3 regions of the Paraburkholderia sp. BL17N1 genome follow, and region 2 is predicted to be linked to each of the others. Evidence: riboswitches for the same ligand, from Rfam matches in the RefSeq annotation. Region 2 holds a riboswitch; each other region holds the start of a gene.

Region 1 (5,758 bases), on a different contig from region 2:
CACGCCACGCATTCATCAGGCATGCACGATCAGGCGAGCCGCTTGGTGATGAATCGCCATTCGGCCTCGGTCACCGGTGTAATCGACAGGCGGTTGCCTTTGGCGAGCACGCGCATGTCCGCGAGTTCGTCGTGCTCGCGTAACGCGGCGAGCGGGATAAGCGGAATCTTCTTCTTGAACACCACATCGACGAGCACCCAGCGGGGCGTTTCCTGCGACGACTTCGCGTCGTAGTAGGGACTCTTCTTGTCGAACTGCGTCGGGTCGGGATACGCAGTGGACGATACCTCCGCAATGCCCGCGATGCCAGGCTCCGGACAGCTCGAGTGATAGAACAGCACACCGTCGCCGACCTGCATCATGTCGCGCATGAAATTGCGCGCCTGATAGTTGCGCACGCCGGTCCACGGCAATGTGCGATGCGGTGCCTTGGCGAGATGGTCGATGCTTGCTTCGTCCGGTTCGGACTTCATTAGCCAGTAGCGCATGAATCGAATTGAACGTTAAGGGGTTGAAGATGCGGAAGAAATCGGCCAACAAAAAACAGCGCCCAAAGAAAAACGGCACCGAACCGAAGTCCGATGCCGTTCTAAATAAGGTCCCCGCCTTAGCCGCTAGGCCGGCATCCTGAACCGGGGGTTCAGAATTGGTCGCAGTTAGCAACACTTCGGGTACATCAGACAGAGTGACGCGCACACCCGTGCTACAAATTTCCGCAACCGTGCACATGGCATTGGTTCAAGGAATATATGACCTTGGCGAACCAGGCAGGGAAGCTAAACCGATGAAGCTGAAAAACGAACTACCGATTGAACTCAAACGTTTGCTGAATCTTGCACACCTTGTGCTCACACATTCCGTTTGAATCCGCCGCCGATCTCAGGACCGGCAGCACGATAACACATGTACCTTATTGCACGCTGTACTGCTCAATCACAGTACCTAGTTGTTCGTTCATTTGATGCATTGTACGCCGGATTTCTTCAGCGGGAAATGCTTCTCCGTGTCTCACGCTCGATTGCAGTCTAAGCAGTTCCGATGCCAGCGACAGCGCAGCCATGACGGCAATGCGATCCGTGCCGCGCACGTTGCTGTTATTGCGGATCTTCGACATTTCGGCGTCGACGCGTGCAACCGCTTCGAGCAGCGCCGCTTCCGTTTGCGGCGAGCAGGCGAGGCGATAGGGCACGCCGAGAATCGATACTTCGATCTGCTTGGTGGTCATGCATTTTCTCCGTGGCGGGTCACGTCGCTCCCGGCTTCGGCTACTTGCTGAGCCGGCTCGAGCAGATCGAGCTGGTTGTCCGGCTCACTGTGCGCGCGCGCACGCGGCAGCTTCTCGAGGATCGCGTTCAGGCGCACTTGTGCGTCGTCGATCTTCGCCGAAAGCGCGTCGCGTTCCGCCTGCAGCGCGTTACGTTCCTCGCGCAGCATTGCAAGTTCCGTGCGCGTGGCTTCGGCGTCGGCGCGCGATTGCGCGAGTTGCTCTTCGAGCGCGAGTCGCGCCTCATTGTGGCGCTGGCTGATCGCGATCAGCTTGCCGATATTTTGTGAAAGTGTTTCGAGTTCGGTGAGCATCTGCTGCGTCCTCTAAAGACATCGCATTTTAGCGCGGAATGTCGCAGGTTCCGACAATTGTCTCGTTTCGAGACGTAACAACATCGCTTTGTGCAGGCTTTTTATCGACCATATGATGAAAAAGTACTCACGCGTCGGACAAGAGCCTGCACTTAACAGAACACATGGCCTGCGATCTCACCATTCTTGACGGACTCCGAGGCCGCTCCTAAACTGCCCGCACTCTGGTGCCCGCGTGCGGCTTTTTTTCAACGGCCCACGCAGTTAAACGGGAAGCAGGGCGCGCGGTTCATCTGGATTCAGCTAAACGCGCCAACCTGCGCTGCCCCCGCAACGGTAAGCGACCGCATTCGTCATGCAAGTCGATCCCGCTCGCGAGCTGGAAGTTCAACTCGCGAGTGTGCCACTGCGCGTCTCGCGTGGGAAGGCGGGATCGATGCGTCGCCAGCCCGGATACCGGCCAGAGGGAGAGGCACGTCCCGCGCGAAAATGTTAAATACGCGGGCGCCTCGTTACGCATCGGCCTGCGGGGAAGCGGGCCGCGCACGCTATCCACAGGACGTTCACCCCATGCTGTCCCCCTTCGCCCGCGCGGTGCTGCTCGCCTTTGCGAGCCTGCCGATCGTCGTGCACGCGCAAGTCGCGTCTTCATCTTCTGCTTCATCTGCTTCGTCTCCGTCGGCGGATTCTTCGAGTTCGGTGTCCTCTTCGGCGGTGCTGTCGCCCGTGGTGGTGACCGCGGATCGCGCGCCGCAAGCGCTCGCCGACACGATCCCGCAGACCTCGCTGTTCGATCAGCAGGATATCGCCGACACCACCGCGACCGATTTGCCCGGCCTCCTGCAACTCGCGCCCGGCGCGCAAATCTCGCGCACAGGTGGCCCCGGTTCGACGACGAGCCTCTTTTTGCGCGGCGCGTCGTCGACGCAATCGCTGCTGCTGATCGACGGCGTGCGCGTCGATTCGGTGAGTCTGGGTGCGTCGCAACTCGCGCAGATCCCACTCGACCAGATCGATCACGTGGAGGTGGTGAACGGCAACGTGTCGGCGTTGTACGGCTCGGGCGCGATCGGCGGTGTGGTGCAGGTGTTCACGAAAAACGGCGGCGATCACCCGCCGCGTTTCAATTTTTCGCTCGGCTACGGCAGCTATCACACGCAGACGCAGCAGGCGGGCGTGAACGGTGCATTGGACAAGGACGGCAACACGACCTTCAGCATTTCGCTCGCGCGTTCGAAGGACGACGGCTTCTCGTCGCTGAATACGAAGGAGGCGCCCAGCGCCAATCCGAACGCGAACGGCTATCTGAACGAGAGTATCTCGGCTTCGCTGCGCCACAAGTTCAACGACAAATGGGACGCCGGCGCCAGCTACTTGCAGTCGAATGGCAACAACAGCTACGACAACGCGTACGGCGTGCCGACCGATCTGAACAACCTGTATAGCAAGGTGCGCCAGGTCTCGGTGTTCGCGAACGGCAAGCTGACCGACTGGTGGACCACGCACTTCATCGTCGCAGAAGGCGACGACCGCAGCGTGTCGAACACCAACGGGGTGTACAACGGCCGCTTCGATACAGACAATCGCCAGTACACATGGCAGAACGATTTCGCGCTGGCCGCGCAGCAGAAACTGCAGGTCGGCTATGAGCATCTCGATCAAAGCCTCGATTCGGACACGTTCGCGGCGCCGGACCGTCATGTGGATTCGGGCTTCGTCGGCTATACGGGACGCTTCGGGCGCAACCAGTTTCAGGCCAACGTGCGGCGCGACCAGTATTCCGATTTCGGCGGAGCGAACAGTTACTATCTCGGCTACGGTTTCGACATCACCGGCCATTGGAAGGTGACCGCAAGCTATTCGGATTCGTTTCGCGCGCCGAGCTTTGACGATCTGTACTATCCGATCAGCGGCAATCCGGCGATCCAGCCGGAGCGCAGCCATTCGATCGAAGCCGCGCTGCAGTACGCATCGAATGCGCTCGGCGTGATGCGCCTTTCCGCATTCCAGACGCGCTATTCGAATCTGATTAACTACGAGCAGGTGACGCCCGGCATCTATCTGGCCGAGAACGTCGGCCATGCGAAGGTGCAGGGCATCGAAGGATCGTGGAGCGGCCATGTCGGCAAGACGGACGTGCGCGCGTCGCTGACGCTGCAAAATCCCGTCGACCTCGACAACGATGCCGACCTCGTGCGGCGCGCCCGGCGCTTCGGGGCGCTGACGGTGAACCGCAGCATCGCCGGGTGGCGGGTGGGCGGCGAATGGATCGTGAGCGGCCCGAGCAACGACAGCAGCGGCAAGCTGGGCGGCTATGGCGTGGTGAATCTGTCGGCGCGCTACAACATCACGAAAGCATGGTACGTGGCCGCGCAAATCCAGAATCTGTTGGACAAGGACTATGAAACGGCCTACTCGTATAACTCGCCACGGCGTGGTGCGTATCTCACGGTTGGTTGGCAGCAGCAGTGACGCTTGCGCCCTGTCGTTGAGTTCGCGCAGATGAATCGCCATTCGAGTTCGATGCCCGCGACACTGCGCGTGATGAGCGCGAAGCGCGCGGCCGCGATCTGGCTGGCGCTCGCCCTGATTGCGCTGGCGGTGCTGATGGCGTCGCTCGCGCTCGGCAGCGTATCGCTCGCGCCGATGCGCGTGCTGGCGGCGCTGATGCCGTCGCATGCGCCGTCTGTCGGCGCCGCCGACCTGACTGCGGAAATCGTCCGCACGTTGCGATTGCCGCGCGCGGTGGCCGGCTTTGCCTGCGGCGCGTTGCTCGCGTTGGCCGGCGCGTTGCTGCAGGTGCTGTTGCGCAATCCGCTGGCCGAGCCTTACGTATTGGGCGTATCGGGCGGTGCGGCGAGCTTCGCGTTGGTCGCGATGATCGCCGGTTGCGCATGGTGGATTGTCGACGCAAGCGCATTCGCCGGAGCGTTCGTGTCGATCCTGCTGGTGCTCGGCCTCGCGCGCCGCGAGTTGTGGCGCGGCGAACCGCAGGACACGTCGCCGCGTTTGCTGCTGACCGGCGCGGTGATCGCGGCGGGCTGGGGCGCGCTGATTACTTTGCTGCTCAACCTCGCGCCCGATAACCGCTTGCGCGGCATGCTGTTCTGGCTGACCGGCGACCTCAACGGCGGCGCGATGCCGTGGACGGCGCTCGTCGCGCTCGTCATCGTGCTGGTTGCGATCGTGCCCGCCGCGCCGCGTCTGAATGTGCTGCTGCGTGGCGACGCCGCCGCGCAGGCGTTAGGCGTTGCGGTGATGCCGCTGCGTCTGCGGGTGTATCTGGTGGCCTCGCTCGCGGCGGCCGCGGCGGTGACGACGGCGGGCACCATCGGCTTTGTCGGACTGGTCGTGCCGCACATGCTGCGGCTCGCGTTCGGCAACGATCAGCGCATGCTGTTGCCGGCCGCCGCACTCGGCGGCGGCGTCGCGGTGATGGGCGCGGACCTGATCGCGCGCACCGTGATCGCGCCGGCGCAGTTGCCGGTCGGCGTGATCACGTCGATCATCGGTGTGCCGGTGTTTCTGTGGATGCTGCTGCACAGGCGCCGATGATGCAAACCCGTCACGCTCCTTCTCATGAAGCGACCCTCAGCGCGCAACGTCTGACCTTGCGCGTCGGCGCGCGCACTTTGCTCGATGCCTTCACGCATACCTTCTACGCCGGCGAAATCTGGTGCATCGCCGGCCCGAACGGCGCGGGCAAGACGACTTTGCTCTCCACGCTCGCGGGTTTGCTGCAACCGTCGGCGGGACATGTCGAACTCGATTGCGTGCGCCTCGCCGACTGGCCGCCAATGCCGCTCGCGCAACGGCGCGCGCTGATGCCGCAAAGCGCGCCCGACGCATTCAGCGCGAGCGTGCTCGATATCGTGATGCTGAACCGCTTCCCGCATCTCAGCGGCTGGGGCTGGGAGCGCGAAGCCGATCGCGAAGCGGCGCACGCGGCGCTGGATCTGTTGGGACTCGCCGCATTCGCCGCGCGCGATGTGCTGTCGCTCTCGGGCGGCGAGCGGCAACGTGTGGCGCTGGCGGCGGTGCTGTGCCAAGACGCGCCGTTGCTGTTGCTCGACGAACCGTTGTCGCATCTCGATCTGCATCATCAGATCGACTGCCTCGAAGCGCTGGCCACGTGGACGCGCGAGCCTCGGCGTACAGTGATGTTTTCGTGCCACGACCT
Region 2 (5,758 bases):
CATGTGGTGTTCGCCGGGCATTCGGGCGGCGGCCAGGTCGTGCAGCGTTACGCCGTCGCGGCGCGTAATATCGCCGCGTTGACCGGCGAAGGCATCGACGTGCGTTACTTGGTGGCGAGCCCGTCCACGTATGCGTATTTCGATGCGCAACGGCCTGACGCGCAAGGTATTGCCGCGCCGTTCGATGTCGCGCAATGTCCCGACTTCAATCAATGGAAATACGGCATGGACAACCGGCCGCCGTATCTCGACGACCGCACGCCCGCGCAACTCGAAGCGATCTATGCGTCGCGCCGGGTCGACTACCTCGTCGGCGGCGCTGATGACGATCCGCAGCAGAGCGCGCTCGACAGAACCTGCGCAGCCGAAGCGCAAGGGCCGCAACGCGTGGCGCGCGCAGAAGCGTACTACCGGTATATCCAGTCGCGTCATCCAGACGGCCTGAAGCAGCACTTTCATATCGTGCCGGGCGTGGGGCACGACGGTGCGCGCATGTTGACGTCGGTATGCGCGTTGTCAGCAATGTTCAACACTTCGGGATGCGGGCAATGAGCGAAGCGGCCTTCAATCAGCGCGACGGTGTCGCGGCTGGAGCCGATGCACCGAACAGCTTGAGTCCGTCGATGGTGCGGCGCGCGATCTTCGCCTCCGTGCTCGGCAATGGACTCGAGTGGTTCGACTTTCTGATCTACGGCTACTTCGCGAAGATCATCGCGCAAGTGTTCTTTCCCGGCGGCAGCGGCTTCGTGTCGATCATGCTGACGCTTGCGACGTTTGCCGTCGGTTTTATCGTGCGGCCGATCGGCGGCATTCTGCTCGGCATCTACTCGGATCGCGCGGGGCGACGCAAGGCGCTCTCGCTGCTGATCATTTCGATGGCGGCCAGCACGTTGCTGATGGGTCTCACGCCGGGCTATGCGAGCATCGGCATCGCTGCGCCGCTGTTGGTGGTGCTTGCTCGCTTGTTGCAAGGGCTATCCGTGGGCGGACAGTTCGCGACGGCTTCCGCGATGCTGGTCGAGTACGCGCCCTCGCACAAGAAGATGTTTTACGGCAGCTTCAACATGTCGGCGCAAGCGTTCGCGTTGCTGCTGTCGTCCGGCGTCGGCTATCTGCTGACCACGCAGCTCACGCATGAGCAACTGGTGGCGTGGGGCTGGCGTTTGCCGTTTCTGTTCGGCGCGCTGGCGGGGCCGTTCGGCTTCTATATCCGGCATCGCGTGGCCGAGTCACCGGAGTTCGAGCGGCTGCTCGAACACAAGGACAAACCGCCGCGCGTCACGATCCGCCAGTTCTTCCGCGACAACGGCGACGCGGCGATTTGCGCGATGGGTGTGATTATCGTCGGCGCGGCGACAAATTATGTCTGGCATTCCTATCTCTCGGTGTATGTCGAACGGCAATTGCATTTGCCGTTGTCCACCGCGTTGCTCGGCGCGTTCGTGTCCGGTGTGCTGAATCTGTTTCTGTTTCCGCTGTCCGGCAAGCTCGCCGATCGTTATGGCGCATACCGGCTGTTCTATCCCATCGTGATCGCGTGGATGGTCTGCGTGTATCCGCTTTATCACTTCGTCGTGACGAATCCGACGCCGGGGCACCTGTTCATCGCGCAGATGATCGCGACGCTGTTCCTCGCCGCCATGTCCGGCGCGCATCCCGGCATGCTCGCGACCTTGTTCCCCGTGCGCAGCCGTTCGGCGGGCGTGGCGCTGTCGTACAACATTGCGGTGACGCTGTTCGGCGGCATGGCGCCGCTCACCATCACCGGCTTGACGCGCGTGACCGGCAGCAGCCTCACGCCCGCGTTTTACCTGATTTTTGCCGGCTTCGTGTCGCTCGCGATGGTGTACTTCACGCGCGCCGGACGCATGTCGAGCGGCGCGGCGGCTAGACCCGCCACTCATTGATCGACCACGAGCCTATTGCATGACCCAGCCTTTCATCACAGACGACGAACGCGCGCCGAATGAACATCCGGTCGCGGTCGTGGCGAGCCGGCATCTGAGCGTCACGACGCGAGCCGGCAGCGGCACGGTGCCGGTGTTTTCCAACGGCGATTGGCTCGCGCCGACGCGCGATGTCCAACGCGCCGTGATTCTGATTCATGGCCGCCTGCGCAACGGCGACACGTATTTCGAACTCGCGCAGCGTTCGTGCGCACTCGCCGGCGCCAGCGTAGCCGATACGCTGCTGATCGTGCCGCAGTTTCTCGCGACCGCGGATGTCGACGCGCATGAACTGCCGCCGTCCACGTTGCATTGGGACTGGACGAGCTGGATGGCTGGCGAGAACGCCGAAGGTCCCGCGCCGATCAGTTCGTTCGATGTGCTCGACGCGATTGTGGACACGCTGGCGTCGCGCGAGCAGTTCGCGTCGCTCGCCGAGGTGGTGATCGCGGGACACTCGGGCGGCGCGCAGGTCGTGCAGCGCTACGCAGTGGTAGCGCGAGACGAGGCGTCCCTCGCGGCGCGCGGTATCGCGCTGCGCTATGTGGTCGCGAATCCTTCGTCGTATGTGTACTTCGATGCAATGCGGCCGGTTGGGCCGGTTGCGTCTGCTGTGTCCGGCGAGTTTGCGGCATTCGATCGGGCGAGGTGTCCGTCGTTCAATCGCTGGAAGTATGGGCTCGAGGATTTGCCCGCTTACTCTCGCGACGCGGCTTCAGCGGCCACGCTCGAAGCGCGTTACGCGCAGCGTGACGTGACCGTGCTGCTTGGCGGCGCGGATTGCGATCCGCAGCATCCGGCACTCGACCGCTCGTGCGCCGCGTTGACGCAAGGTGAACACCGGCTCGGGCGCGGCCTGGCTTACACGCGCTATATGGCGTTGCGGCATCCCGAAGGATTGGCGACGCATCGGACGTTTGTGATCGATGGTGTCGGGCACGATGCCAAGGGGATTTTCGGATCGGCGCAGGGGCTGGCGGCTCTATTCGGTACGGGATTGTAATGACGGTGACCGAAGCGCGGTCTTGAGGAGTCGGCCTTCCTGGGTATGAAGCGTGCTACCGCGCTTGTACCTGCGAGTGACTTCAAGGACCGCGCCGACATGAACAGAACCCGATTGCTTGCCACCGCGCTCGCCGCTGCGTCGCTGGGCGTTTTGCTGACCGGCGGTGCGTATGCCGACGATGCGCCTAGCCCTTGCACATCCCTGAAGCGGATCGTCGCGGCGGCCCCTGGCGGGCTCACCTCATTGACGTCGGACGACGGCAAGGGCGTCGCGCAACCTTACGGCGACGACGCGCAATGTTCGGCGAGTCACGGTGCCTATCAATGCACGTGGACGCCGCATCACGACGCCGGATCGAATGCCGACGCGCTGCAAGCTGTCGCGGCGGACGTCGCATCGTGTCTGCCCGACGCGACGCACGATCAGAATTCGCCGGGACGTCAGCACTTTTATCTGGGCGCGAAGGGTAAGCGGACCGATATCACACTGACGCCGACCGGGTCGAACAAGCTGCGTCTGGTGGTGTCGGGTAAGTAAGCCGCCGGGCTAGAGCGGCTAGTGTGTCGCCGGCCACCATGTCCAGCCGCGCGACGAGTGCCGCAACTCGATGATCGAAAGTGGCGCGATTTCAATGCGCGGAAAAACGATGGGCGATGTTCCGAGCGTATACACGATCGCTGCCCGCAGCACCGGCGCGTGGGTGACGGCGACCACGTTGCTCGATGCACGATCCGTCTCGCCGTCCAACAACGCTTCGAGCCATCCTCCTACCCGTTTCACGAGTTGACTGAACGACTCGCCGCCGTGAGGCGCGGCGTCCGGATCGCGCGTCCATGCGGCGACGTCTTGCGGCGCTTCGGCGGCGAGGTCGGCGAGCCGCCGTCCTTGCCATGCGCCGTAGTTCAGATCCGCCAGGCCGGCGTCGACCGACGCCGTGAGGCCCAGCGCCGTCGCCGTTTCGCGCGCGCAGGCGGCCGGGCTGACGAAAGCCGGTGACTCTTCCGCGATCGCCAGGCGCAAGCGTGCGGCGTGGGTTTGGGCTTCGGCGAGGCCGCGGGCGTCGAGTGAATCGTCGGCGGGAAAACGGCCTGCGCGCTGGGCCGCGGTCGATGCGTGGCTGACCAGTAACAGCCTTGTGTCCATTCCGTTCATGTCCTATCAAGCCACGTCCCGAAGCCCAACGCCGGCGGCATGAAACGTGTGTTTTGCGTTGCCGGGTGCCGAAGTTTAGCGCGTAGAATAGCGGGACTGCGAAGCGCGGAAGCCGGTGAGAGCCCGGCGCGGTCGCGCCACTGTAATCGGCAGCACAAGCCGAAAGCCAGACCTGAGCTTCGCACCAATCCTCTGCAATGACTATCGGGGCGCGTTACCCCAGGAGATGTCCATCATGACCGAAGCTGTTTTCGATCCCGCCAATCAGCCTGTTGCTCAACCCACGCCGATTCCGCTGCGCGAGTTGCTGCCCTGGGTCGTGTTCGGCGGTTTGCTGTTGCTGCTCGCGCTTTACTTCGTGGGTGCGGAACAGGGTGCCACCTCGCTGGTGCCGGGCATGTACGTGCATGAGTTCGTGCACGACGGCCGCCATCTGCTCGGCTTTCCCTGCCACTAACGGAGTCGACCATGGTGGGTAAATTGTTGGTACGCGGGATGCTTGCAGGCATCGCCTCGGGACTCCTCACGTTCGGCTTCGCGCGGGTGGTGGGCGAGCCGCAGGTCAATCAGGCCATTTCATTCGAAGAAAAGGCCGACGCCGCGAAAGGCGAGGCGCCCGAGCCTGAGATGGTGAGCCGCGACACGCAGCGGGGTATCGGCTTGTTGACTGGCGTGCTGACTTACGGCGCGGCATTCGGCGGCTTGTTCTCGCTGGTCTTCGCTTACGCTTATGGCCGAGTGGGCGCGTTGAGCCCGCGCGCGTTGTCCGCATGGCTTGCGCTTGGCGCGTTCATTGCGCTCGCGATCGTGCCGAATCTGAAGTATCCGGCGAACCCGCCCTCGGTCGGCGACCCTGAGACGATCGGGACGCGCACGGGGCTGTTCTTCCTGATGATTGCGATCTCGCTGGCGGCGATGGTGTTCTCGCTCAAGGTGCGGCGCCGTGCGGCGATGAAACTTGGCGCGTGGAACGGCTCGATCGTGGGGGCGGTGGTGTTCATTGTGATCATCGCGGCGGTGCAGTTGTCGATGCCCGCGATCAACGAAGTGCCGGAGGCTTTCCCGGCGGTGCTGCTGTGGAAATTCCGCGTCGCGGCGCTCGGCATGCAGGCGATTATGTGGGCGACGATCGGGCTGCTGTTTGGCGCACTGGTCGAGCGGATTGCGTTGATGCGGGTGGCGGGGCGGTCGGCGGTGAAGTCGGCTTGATTGGCATGACGAGTGCGGCCGCTTCGGCGGTTTCGCTCAACGGTTCGCTCGCCGTGCTTCGCTCTCCGCAGTTTGCGCGCAGCGGTCAAGATGGGTTCTGCGTCAAGGAGTTGGGGCGGTTGTGGGGTGGTTATCCACAGGCTTCTGAACAATTTCTGTGGATAAATTCGCCCGCGATGCTCAAGAGCTACAAACATCTGTTCCGTTCGAATTTAACAACTTGGTTGCTGCACACGGCCTCCGGTTGTCCGCACCATCGGGACAGGGCAGGTGTTTTGCGTGACCATTCAGGGCGACTCCGGTCGCCCTTTTTTATCAGGTTGCTTGCTGCGCGTTCCCGGATTTGTCCGATGTCAGGGCTGCGTACACGACCCGCGCATTGATTCTGCATGTCGGCACAATTCCCCTCCTGATCTGCGGACACTCTCTCGTTGCCTGCGCCGAC
Region 3 (5,758 bases), 1.7 Mb from region 2:
CCGCCATCGCGAACACACCCGGATCGCCCGACGACACCATCACCACGGAACGTCCCTCGCTCGCCAGTTCGAACGCATGCCGCGCGCGTTGCATTTCCTCGCGATTGTCCGTGCCGTGCACGCGCTGGTCGGCGCGCAATGGGCCGGCCATTTTCACGTAGGTGTCGTAGCCGAGAATGTCGGTGGCTTCGGTGAGTGCCGTGCGCGCGGCCGGCACCATCAGATCGGCGCTGCCGGGGCCGAGGCCGATCACAGTCAGTCGGCCACGCGCGCGGCCGATCGTGTCAGGATCGATGGCGAGCGGCGCCAACGCGAGCGCGACGCCTGCCGCCGCGTCGTTGTGCAGCGTCTCGTACGGAATGCGCAAGGCGGCGTGCAGCAGGTTGGCCGGCGGCGCGCCATCGTCGGGACGTGTCAGCGCGAAACGCAACGGCACGTTCAGGTTCGCTGCAGCCTCGATCAGCGCCGGGTCGGCCATGCGCTCAGAAGACGCCAGCAATGCCGCGAGCGACAGCGGCGCGAGACCCTGCGCGTCCAGTGCCTCGCGCACGCGTGTCGCGATTTCGCCATCCACGGCCGTGACCGCTGCGACCACGCTGCGTGGATGAATCACCAGCTCGTCTTCGCGCCCGTCCCATGCACGCGGCGTCACGCGAATCGCAAGACGCGCCGAGTCGGAGCGGGGCAGTTGCGCGTCATCGAGCCACGGCGCTTCGCCTTCGATGCGCGTGCTCTCGCCGGCCAGCAGGTCCGACACGAAGCGCTTGCCCTGGCCGAGATCGGCGAGCGTATAGCCCTCGGGCGGATTCAGCACGCAAGTGCCGAAACGCAGTTCGCCGCTCGTCGTGATGGCCGGTGGCACAGCCAGCAGCGCGGCAATCTCGCGCGCCATCACATTGACGCCGGCGAGACCGCCGAGCAGCGGCACGACCGCGCTGCCGTCTTCGGCGACGGCCAGCACCGGCGGCTCGACGCCCTTGTTCGACAACGACGGAGCCAGACAACGAATCACGATACCCGCCGCGCACAATGCGACGATCGGCGTGCCGAGCGCATACAGTTCCCGCAGATGCGCGCCGAGTTCGCTGTACGGCACGTCCGCCTCGACGCGTCCCTGCAACGCATGCACCTGGCTGCCCGCGTACAGCGCCTGGATGCGCCGCGCCGTCGCCAGCGCGCCCGCGCCGAGAATGACGATCGCGGGTGCGCTCATCCTTGCCATTTTTCCCCCGGCACCACGAGCAGCGAAAAATACGGCGACGCCATGGGATCGACTTCGGCGAGCGGCACGATGCGCTGATTTCCCATCGTCGCGCGTTCGACGTAAAGCGCGCGGTCCGCGAGACCGAGTTCGCCGAGCACGCGCCGCACCTTGTCGAAGTTGCGGCCGAGTTTCATCACGACGGCGGCGTCGGCATCGGCGAGACGGCGACGCAACTCGTCTTCGGGCAACACGCCCGAGAGCACCGACAAGCTTTGATTGCGATACACCAGCGGCGCGCCGAGCACGGCGGCGCCGCCGAGCATCGAGCACACACCGGGCACGACTTCGCTTTCGTAGCGCGCCGCGAGCCGGTCGTGCAGGTACATGTACGAGCCGTAGAAGAACGGATCGCCTTCGCAGATCACGGCGACGTCGCGGCCTGCGTCGAGGTGCGTGGCGACGATTTGCGCGGCGGTGTCGTAGAAGTCGGCGATGATCGCTTCATAGGAAAGCGGCGGTTCGAGCGCTTCGGTGGTCACGGGATAGACGAGCGGCAGATGCTGCTGGGCATCGTGCAAATGCGCTTCGATGATGCTGAACGCGTTGCCCTTCTTCCCCTTCGCGACAAAGTACGCGACCACCGGCGCCGCCTTCAGCAAGCGCACCGCCTTCAGGGTGATGAGTTCCGGGTCGCCGGGGCCGACGCCGAGGCCGAACAAACGTCCTTGCGCCGTCATTTATTCGACCTCCGTGGCGAGCGAGTTCACGGCGGCCGCCGCCATCGCGCTGCCGCCGCGCCGGCCATGCACCACCACGTAGGGCACGCCGCGGCTGTCGTCCGCGAGCATGGCTTTCGATTCGGCCGCGCCGACAAAACCCACTGGAAAGCCGAGAATCAGCGCGGGTTTGGGCGCACCGGCGTCGAGCATATCGAGCAGATGAAACAGGGCGGTCGGCGCATTGCCGATCACGACCACGCCGCTCGCCAGCTGCGGCCGCCACAATTCGAGCGCGGCCGCCGAGCGCGTATTGCCGAGTTCACGTGCGAGCGACGGCACGTCTGGATGCGTCAGCGTGCAGATGACCTCGTTGTTCGCCGGCAGCCGCGCGCGCGTGATGCCTTGCGCGACCATGCCGGCATCGCACAGGATCGGCGCGCCTTGCGCGAGCGCCGCGCGGCCCGCCGCGCCCGCGCCCGCGGAAAATTGCAGATCGTCGATCACATCGACCATGCCGCATGCGTGGATCACGCGCACCGCGAGTTTTTCGAGGTCGGCGGGAATGCGCGACAAGTCGGCCTCCGCACGGATCGTCGCGAAGGATTGGCGATAGATCTCCTGACCGTCGCGAATGTAATCAAGCATCGGTGTCACTCCGGGCGAGGCGTTCGAGCAGGTCGGCGGCCTCGCCGATCGTCAGTTGGCGCGCGACGCACTGGCCGAAGCCGGGCCGGCCGTCGCGCCGATAAAGGTCGTACAGGCCGGGCGCGGCGGCGAGCAGCGTGAACGGCGCGCAATGCGCGGCGGCGCACGAGCGCAAGCAGCCGCTCAGATGCACGTCCACGCCGGCTGGCAGCCGAGCCGCGAGGCGCAACGCGTCGTTCTTGGTGTCGGCGAGGCCCTTCACGCAGCCGCTCGATCCGGCGCACGCGATCAGGTGCGTGATCGCGTGTGCGGGATCGCAGGCGAGACCGAGGGCGTTCAGGCCGGACAACAAGATCGGAACGGCGTGCGTGGCGATGTCGGGTAATAGCACGCTTTGCCAGGGTGTCAGGTGAAGCGTGGCGCTGCCGTGCTGTTGCGACAGCGTGGCGAGTCCCGTTAGCGTGTCTGCATCGAGACGTCCCAGCGGTGGCTGGCCGCCGACGTGCCAGGCTCCGGGCACGCGTTGGGCGTGAGCGCCAAGGCGAAGGTTGGCGTCGGCTGGTGTAATGCGGTGCCAGTTGGCGAGCTTCGCGTTTCGCGTCAGTGGGAAGTCGAGATAGCGCTGGGCGTGATGCAGTACTGCGTCGACGGAATGCGCGGTTAGCAGGTGGCGCATGCGTGTGGCGTCGGCGGCGGCGAGGTCGAGGAATGTGAGGAGCAGCGCGCGTACTAGTGCCGGGACTTGTGAAGGCAGGATTGCGGCTAGAGCCCCTGTGTTGTTCACGCCCGGTTTTGCAAGCACGGTGCTTTGGCGTTGCATAAGCGCGCCGGCATAGGCGCTCACAGGCGGACAACCCGCGAACCCGAACACGAACCGCACGCCGTCCGCCTCTTGCGACGCCGCCAGCCACACATCGTGCGGATGGTCCACTCTCGCGAGCCGTTCGCCGCCGTCCAGCAACAGTGCGAATTTCGGCGACAGCGCCGCGAAACGCGCTTCGCTTTGCAGCATAGTGAGCAATTCGGCGCACAGCGGGCGTGTGTCGAACAGCGCGAATGGATCGCGTCCGGCAGCGGGGCTGATCATGACGTTGCGGACGTCGTCGGCCGAGACTGCGGCGGAGAGTGCGTGGGCAGTGCCCACTCGCTGCGCTGCTGCGTCCGGGGCTTTCGAGGCCCATTCATTCACAGCGTCGGCCGCCGCCATCGTGTTCGCACGGCCCGCCACGCCGTTCGCCGGCATCGGCCCAAGACCGGCGTCGATCAAAGCCGCGATCAAAGCCGCCTCTTCACCGCGCTTCACGCCACGCACCTGCACATTCGCGCGATTGGTCAACTCGATCACCCCGCCCGCGTGCCGCGCGCTAGCCTCCGCGATCGCCCGAGCCTGCGCCGCGCTCAATTCGCCGCCGGGCAGTTTGATCCGGCAAATCCCGCCGTCGCGCGCGGCGACGATGCGCAGCAGCCCCGGACACGCCGAGGGCCGCAGCGTGGCGGCCGCGTCGGATAAAACGGTGGAGGGCGTTGCTTGATTCAAGACGGACACCGGGTTTAGCGTCGCGCGACGGCCCGAGCATGCCGTGAGGCGGGCATGGCTGCGGCATCGGTACACCCCGCCCGATGTTGGCTGGCACGAACAGTCTCGCCGGCAGGTCTCCTGGCTGGCAGGTCATGGTCCGCTGCGGCCTTCCCGGTCGAACCAGTGGCGTGGAGCGCAGGCGGACTCGCTGCATACAGTTGCGGGGGCAGCCACAGTGGCACTGTGTTCCCTCTTCGGCCCCGAAGGGCACCGGCGGCTGTATTATGCCTTTTTTCGAACAGCACAACGAGGCTGGACGCTTTGATCGGCGTGGCACAGCGCATTATTTGAAGACACAGAATGAGGATGGATGCATGCCCGCGTGGCTGACGGTGGTGGGCATAGGCGACGACGGCTTCGCCGGCTTGGGGCGGCCCGCGCGGCGGGCCTTGCTGGAAGCGTCGGTGGTGTACGGCGGCGAACGTCATCTGGCGATGCTGCCCGCGCGTCTCGCCGCGCGCCGTGCCGCCTGGCCGCGTCCCTTCGATCTCGCGCCCTTGCTGGCCGAGCGCGGCGCAGCCGTGTGCGTGCTGGCGAGCGGCGATCCGATGCTGTTCGGCGTCGGCGCGACACTCGCGCGGCAATTGCCGGCGGGGGAATTGCGGGTGCTGCCGGCGCCGTCGTCGTTGTCGCTGGCGGCCGCGCGGCTCGGCTGGCCGTTGCAGGATGTCGCGACGGTGTCGCTGGTGGGGCGGCCGTTGCCCGCGCTGAACGCGCATCTGCACGACGGCGCGCGCATGTTCGTGCTCAGCGCGGACGGGCGCACGCCCGCGGCGCTCGCGGCATTGCTGAACGCACGAGGTTACGGGGCGACCCGCATGAGTGTGCTGGAACACCTGGGCGGCGAGCTGGAGCGGCGCATCGACGGCCGCGCGGATCAGTGGTCCGCGGGCGACGTGGCCGCGCTGAACCTGATCGCGCTCGACTGCCGTGCTACCGAAGGTGCACCGCGTCTGCCGCTGACCTGCGGTTTGCCCGACGATGCGTTTCGTCACGACGGCCAGTTGACCAAGCGCGACGTGCGCGCGATCACGCTCGCGCGCCTCGCGCCGACGCCCGGCGAATTGCTGTGGGATGTGGGCGCGGGCAGCGGCTCGATCGGCATCGAATGGATGCGCGCGCATTCCACCTGTCGCGCGATTGCGATTGAAGGGCACGCGGAACGGCAACGTTTCATCGAACACAATCGCGATACGTTGGGTGTGCCGGGGCTGCAACTCGTGGCGGGGCGCGCGCCTGAGGCGCTGCAGGGGTTGCCGGTGCCGGATGCCGTGTTCATCGGCGGGGGCGTGACCGTGCCGGGCGTGCTGGAGGCATGCTGGGCAGGTCTGCGCGAAGGCGGGCGGCTGGTCGCCAATGCGGTGACGTTGCAAGGCGAGGCGGCGTTGACGGCGTGGCGCGAGCGGCATGGCGGGACGTTGACACGGATCGCATTGGCGGACGCGCAACCGCTTGGCGGGTTCGATACGTGGCGGCAGGCGTTGCCGATCACGCTGCTGGAGGTGACGAAGCCGGCGAGCGGCGAGGGCGTGAACCTCGTGGGAACCGAAACCGTGATTAACGCAACCAATGCGACGAATGCGGTGAATGTGCCGAATTCCAGGCGTGCCG

Evidence for each region. A riboswitch is a leader RNA that binds a small molecule or an ion and turns the genes downstream of it on or off. The one in region 2 is predicted to bind cobalamin.
Region 1: linked by a shared signal. The riboswitch ahead of B0G82_RS01750 (TonB-dependent receptor) and the one ahead of B0G82_RS27915 (CbtB-domain containing protein) in region 2 are both predicted to bind cobalamin.
Region 3: linked by a shared signal. The riboswitch ahead of cobG (precorrin-3B synthase) and the one ahead of B0G82_RS27915 (CbtB-domain containing protein) in region 2 are both predicted to bind cobalamin.

The regions. Positions count from the first base shown of each region.
Region 1 is NZ_RBIW01000001.1:390,008-395,765, reverse strand. It holds gene B0G82_RS01770 (EVE domain-containing protein) at 30-488, opposite strand; RNA gene ssrS (6S RNA) at 596-777, opposite strand; gene B0G82_RS01760 (cell division protein ZapA) at 911-1,225, opposite strand; gene B0G82_RS01755 (ATPase) at 1,222-1,578, opposite strand; cobalamin riboswitch at 1,787-2,058, shown strand; gene B0G82_RS01750 (TonB-dependent receptor) at 2,149-4,050, shown strand; gene B0G82_RS01745 (iron ABC transporter permease) at 4,081-5,133, shown strand; gene B0G82_RS01740 (ABC transporter ATP-binding protein) at 5,133-5,758, shown strand, end outside.
Region 2 is NZ_RBIW01000002.1:1,777,850-1,783,607, forward strand. It holds gene B0G82_RS27890 (alpha/beta hydrolase) at 1-552, shown strand, start outside; gene B0G82_RS27895 (MFS transporter) at 549-1,907, shown strand; gene B0G82_RS27900 (alpha/beta hydrolase) at 1,927-2,949, shown strand; gene B0G82_RS27905 (hypothetical protein) at 3,049-3,489, shown strand; gene B0G82_RS27910 (histidine phosphatase family protein) at 3,508-4,095, opposite strand; cobalamin riboswitch at 4,159-4,301, shown strand; gene B0G82_RS27915 (CbtB-domain containing protein) at 4,340-4,561, shown strand; gene B0G82_RS27920 (CbtA family protein) at 4,573-5,313, shown strand.
Region 3 is NZ_RBIW01000002.1:3,459,197-3,464,954, reverse strand. It holds gene cobJ (precorrin-3B C(17)-methyltransferase) at 1-1,213, opposite strand, end outside; gene B0G82_RS35475 (precorrin-2 C(20)-methyltransferase) at 1,210-1,941, opposite strand; gene B0G82_RS35470 (precorrin-8X methylmutase) at 1,942-2,568, opposite strand; gene cobG (precorrin-3B synthase) at 2,561-4,105, opposite strand; cobalamin riboswitch at 4,198-4,377, opposite strand; gene cbiE (precorrin-6y C5,15-methyltransferase (decarboxylating) subunit CbiE) at 4,462-5,758, shown strand, end outside.